DNA from 2 places in the Williamsia sp. Y721 genome. Region 2 is predicted to be linked to the other one. Evidence: predicted binding sites of a transcription regulator. Region 2 holds the regulator's gene; the other holds the start of a gene.
The links. Region 2 encodes HspR, which represses chaperone genes until heat shock. Its sites were predicted from a motif close to ANNTGAGTNNNNNNNACTCANNT; they were not measured.
Positions count from the first base shown of each region.

Region 1: the regulator HspR is predicted to act here: its motif matches at 1,493-1,515, upstream of clpB (ATP-dependent chaperone ClpB).

Region 1 is NZ_JCASNH010000001.1:50,889-53,293, forward strand. It holds gene AC56PL_RS00225 (type I restriction-modification system subunit M) at 1-1,069, opposite strand, end outside; gene clpB (ATP-dependent chaperone ClpB) at 1,594-2,405, shown strand, end outside.
Region 2 is NZ_JCASNH010000002.1:1,249,383-1,251,787, forward strand. It holds gene dnaJ (molecular chaperone DnaJ) at 1-757, shown strand, start outside; gene AC56PL_RS14510 (heat shock protein transcriptional repressor HspR) at 823-1,185, shown strand; gene AC56PL_RS14515 (DUF7159 family protein) at 1,277-2,405, shown strand, end outside.

The sequences.
Region 1 (2,405 bases), on a different contig from region 2:
GCCGAAAAACGCCGCTTGGGAGTTTCACGACCGCGTCGAGCTTCTGATTTTCAACGAGAGTCTGCCGTAATGTCGTGTGCGCCTTGGATGATCCGAACAGTACCCCGTCGGGGACGATCACCGCTGCGCGCCCGCCGGGCTTGAGCAGTTTGAGGAAGAGGGCGAGAAACAGTAGCTCTGTCTTCTTCGTCTTCACGACTCGCTGCAAGTCCTTGCTCGTTGCTTCGTAGTCGAGCGATCCCGCGAACGGTGGGTTAGCGAGGATGAGGGTGTACTTTTCGGCGTCTTCACTCGCCCCCTCAGATAGCGAGTCGCGGTAGCGAATATCTGGGGATTCGATGCCATGCAGAAGCATGTTCATGCTTCCGATGCGGAGCATGGTGGAGTCGAAGTCGTAACCATGAAACATTGATCGGTGAAAGTGCGACCGCTCGGTTGCGTTAAGCATCGCGTCGGAGTAGGTCTCACGGAAGTACTCGCTGGCCGCGACGAGGAACCCTGCCGTCCCGCAGGCGGGGTCGCAGATCTCATCCGACGGCTGTGGGGCGGTCATCTTCACCATCAGGTCGATGATGTGGCGTGGTGTGCGGAATTGGCCGTTGACGCCTGCGGCAGCGATTTTGGATAGCAAGTACTCGTAAAGGTCCCCGTTGGTGTCGCGGCCAGCCATCTCAATGTCGTCCAGCATGTCGACGACCTTGCTCAGCAAAGCCGGGGTCGGGACGGTGAAGCGGGCGTCCTTCATGTGCTCGCTATAGGTCGTGCCGTCGCCGATGTTGCGGACGAACGGGAAGACCTCATCGGCGATGGTTTTGTACATCAGCTCAGGGGAGGTGTTCTTGAACTGGCTCCACCGAAGGTGCTCCTGGCCGGGTAGAAACGCCGGGCTCTCGATGGTTGCTCCAGTGACGCGCGACTTCTTCTCTGCGAGGGTCTGGATGTCGTCGAGACGGCGAATGAACAGCAGGTAGGTGATCTGCTCGATGACCTCGAGGGGGTTGCTGATGCCACCGGACCAGAAGGCGTCCCAGATTCGATCGATCTTGCTCTTCATCTCGCCAGTAATCACAGTGGACACTCTAGTGGCCGACGGGACGCGTGCTGTGGACATGGGTGACCTCCTGCCGCTCGGGACTTCCGTGCAGCCGTTCAGGATGCACGAAGGGTCCGACACTTCGCGGAACTGTCGCTCGTACCCTGGCGCCGTGATAAGTGCATGCGCGAAATTGGAGACCGACTCGGCAGACGAATGGACCGTTCGAGGACGGCGATCTGTCGCCATCTCGGCCTGTATGCAGCTTCCACCGCGAACCCGGTGGAATTTGCTATGTCTCTGGCAGGGCTGCATTCTCCGGCATAGTTTCCCAGCCGTAGCTCGCTGGCGCCGGCGCCGAGTACGTCGGCGATATCGAACAGGCGCATGTTGCGACCGCGATCCAGCTGGTGTAGCAAGCACAAACTAGTCGACTCGACGAGGTCTGCATTGATTTAGAATTGAGTGGAACAGACTCAACTCTCTGTGCGTTGCAGGTCATGAACGGGCGCAATGGCGGTCGTAATGTACTTGTATTGACGTTAGAAGGAAGGTGACTCGTGGACAGCTTCAACCCCACCACCAAGACACAGGCCGCGTTGTCGGCCGCGATCCAGGATGCAGCCGCATCCGGAAACCCCGATGTCCGGCCTGCTCACGTGCTTGTGGGCCTTCTCGATCAGTCCGACGGGATCGCCGCGCCGCTGCTCAAGGCGGTAGGCGTTGATCCTGCTCAGATTCGCACCGCGGCACAACAGCTCGTCGACCGGATGCCCAAGGCCTCCGGCGCCAGCTCGACGCCGCAGCTCAGCCGCGAGAGCATCGCGGCCATTTCGGCAGCTCAACAGCTCGCCGGCGAACTCGACGACGAGTACGTCTCGACCGAACACCTGGTTGTCGGCCTGGCCAAGGGTGACTCTGACGTCGCCAAACTTCTGTCCGGCGCCGGCGCGACCGCCCAGGCTCTCCAGGATGCGTTTGTCGCAGTCCGCGGCAGCGCTCGCGTGACCTCCGCCGACCCGGAGAACACCTATCAGGCCCTGGAGAAGTACTCCACCGACCTGACCGCCGCCGCGCGTGAAGGCAAGCTCGATCCGGTTATCGGCCGCGACACCGAGATCCGCCGCGTGGTCCAGGTGCTCAGCCGCCGGACCAAGAACAACCCGGTCCTCATCGGTGAACCCGGTGTGGGTAAGACCGCGATCGTCGAGGGGCTAGCCCAGCGCATCATCGCCGGCGACGTCCCGGAGAGTCTGCGGGGTAAAACCGTTGTGTCCCTGGACATGGGCTCGATGGTCGCCGGTGCCAAGTATCGCGGCGAGTTCGAAGAGCGCCTGAAGGCTGTTCTGGAAGAGATCAAAGGCTCTGCCGG
Region 2 (2,405 bases):
GAGCCGACGCGGCAACGATCTGGAAACCGAGACCACGCTCAGCTTCAAAGAAGCTGCGTTGGGCACCTCGACCACCCTCACCATCACCAGCTCTGCGCCATGCACCAGCTGTCATGGCAGCGGCGCCAAGCCCGGCACCAGCCCGCGGGTCTGTCCGACCTGCAACGGCGCCGGTGTGGTCAGCCGTAACCAGGGTGCATTCGGATTCAGCGAGCCCTGCACGGATTGCCGTGGCACCGGCTCGCGGATCGACGATCCGTGCCCCGATTGCGAAGGCAACGGCGCAACCATCCGGACCCGTCCGATCACCGTGCGGATCCCCCCGGGTGTTTCGAACGGTGGCCGCATTCGACTGGCAGGTCAGGGCGAGGCCGGTCTGCGCGGCGCCCCGTCCGGTGATCTCTATGTCACCGTCAACGTGGCACCCGACCGCACCTTCACCCGCAGCGGCGACGACATCAAGGTGACGTTGCCGGTCAGCTTCTCGGAGCTGGTACTCGGCACCACGGTGTCGGTGCCGACGCTCGAGGGCAGTGTCGGGTTGAAGATCCCGCCGAACACCGTGGACGGACGGACCCTCCGGGTTCGCGGACGCGGTGTGGCAAAACGGGCGGGCGGTGCCGGTGACCTGTTGGTGACCGTCAAGGTGGCCGTCCCGCCGACGCTGGACGACGCCGCGATCGAGGCGTTGAACAAATACGCCGCCGCAGAGAAAGCCAGCGGGTTCGACCCGCGTGCAAACTGGGGTAAATCATGACCGAGCCGCCGCCGGATGATCGAAACAGAGAAGCCCGAGACAGGGAAGCCACGGAATCGGCGCGGATGTTCGTGATCTCGGTGGCGGCCGAACTCGCCGGGATGCACGCCCAGACGCTGCGGACCTATGACCGTCTCGGACTGGTCACCCCGCAGCGGGCGGCAGGCGGCGGTCGCCGCTATTCCAGCCGCGACGTCGAGCTCTTGCGTGAGGTGCAGCGTCTGTCCCAGGACGACGGTGTGAACCTCGCCGGGATCAAGCGGGTCATCGAATTGACCAATCAGGTGGACGCGCTCCAGAGCCGCGTACGCGAACTCGAAGCCGAGCTCGCGCAACAGCGTTCGCCGCGCAGAGGCGACCTTGTCCCGGTCCCGCGCACCAACGCGCTGGTGGTGTGGAAACCGCGACGAGAACGCGGCAATCGGTGACCAGCCGGCGTGGTGGACCGAGTTCCACCACGCTTCGTGTCCACAGGTAACAAGAGGTAACAAGACCAAACGGTAAGGCGATATATCAGCCATGAGCCAGGTACTCGGGATATCTGTCACCGACCTGGAGATCGCGTCGGTTGTGGCCGACGCGGGCACCGGCGAGGTGCTGGCCCGCAACTTCGTGGAATTGCAGAGTTCGACCCCCGACGACGTATTCGACGCGATCTACCAGCTCGTGCAGTCCGCGCCGATCATGCCCGGGGCGATCGCAATTGCCTGTGCCGACAGCGCGACCACCCTCGCCATCGGTGACACCATCGATTCGGGGCGGCTTCCGGCACATCTGTTGCCGCCGCAGAGCGCTGCCGAGGTTGCATCATCGAATACCGCACGATCGAAACCGGACTGGTTCGCCCGCACGACCGTGGTTGGGTCCCCGGTGGCTTACGCGGAGGTCGCGGCAGCCATATTCGGCGGCAGTGGCTTGGTGCTCGTCGCCGACCTCGATCGCTCCGGTGCACTGTTCCCCGGGCAGTCCGTTGCCCTTGTCGATACCAACACCCGCGTGGTCGTCGGTGCCAGTGAGATCTCCGGAATCGGGGCGCGACCACCGGTCACCGAACCCGATGGAGCGCAGCTCGTCGGCGATGCGGTGGGAGTCATCGCCAACGCGTCCGGCCCGCTGCAGGGCATCGTGGTACTCGGTCCCGGAGCAGCGATACCCGGTGTCGCGCCATCCCTTGAATACGCACTGCAACTGCCCGTGCAGGTCGCCGATGACGGCCAGTACGCAACTGCCTACGGCGCCGCGATGGTCGCAGCTGCCGCGACCGGTGGAAGCGACAACAACCGTTGGGTGCTGTTGTCGGCCGCGGCTGCGGCCGCACTGCTCGTGGCGATCGGTGTGATCACCGCAGTGGTGATGACCGGCAATTCCAGTGAGCCCACCACCGCCGTCGAAGACCATTCGACCTCTGCCGAGTCGACGCCCACGACCACGACGACGACCACCACCACCACAACAAAACCGGCACCTCGGACGACGACTTCCTCACCCACACCCGTGCCCGAGACCACAACGCAGGCTCCGCCGGTGATCGAGGAACCGGCCACTGTCACCGTGGTCCCGCCGCCGACGACGATCACGCAGACCCCGCCACCGCCGTCGCCCTCACCCCCGCCGCCGAGCGAGACGTCCACGCCGCCCAGCGAGACGC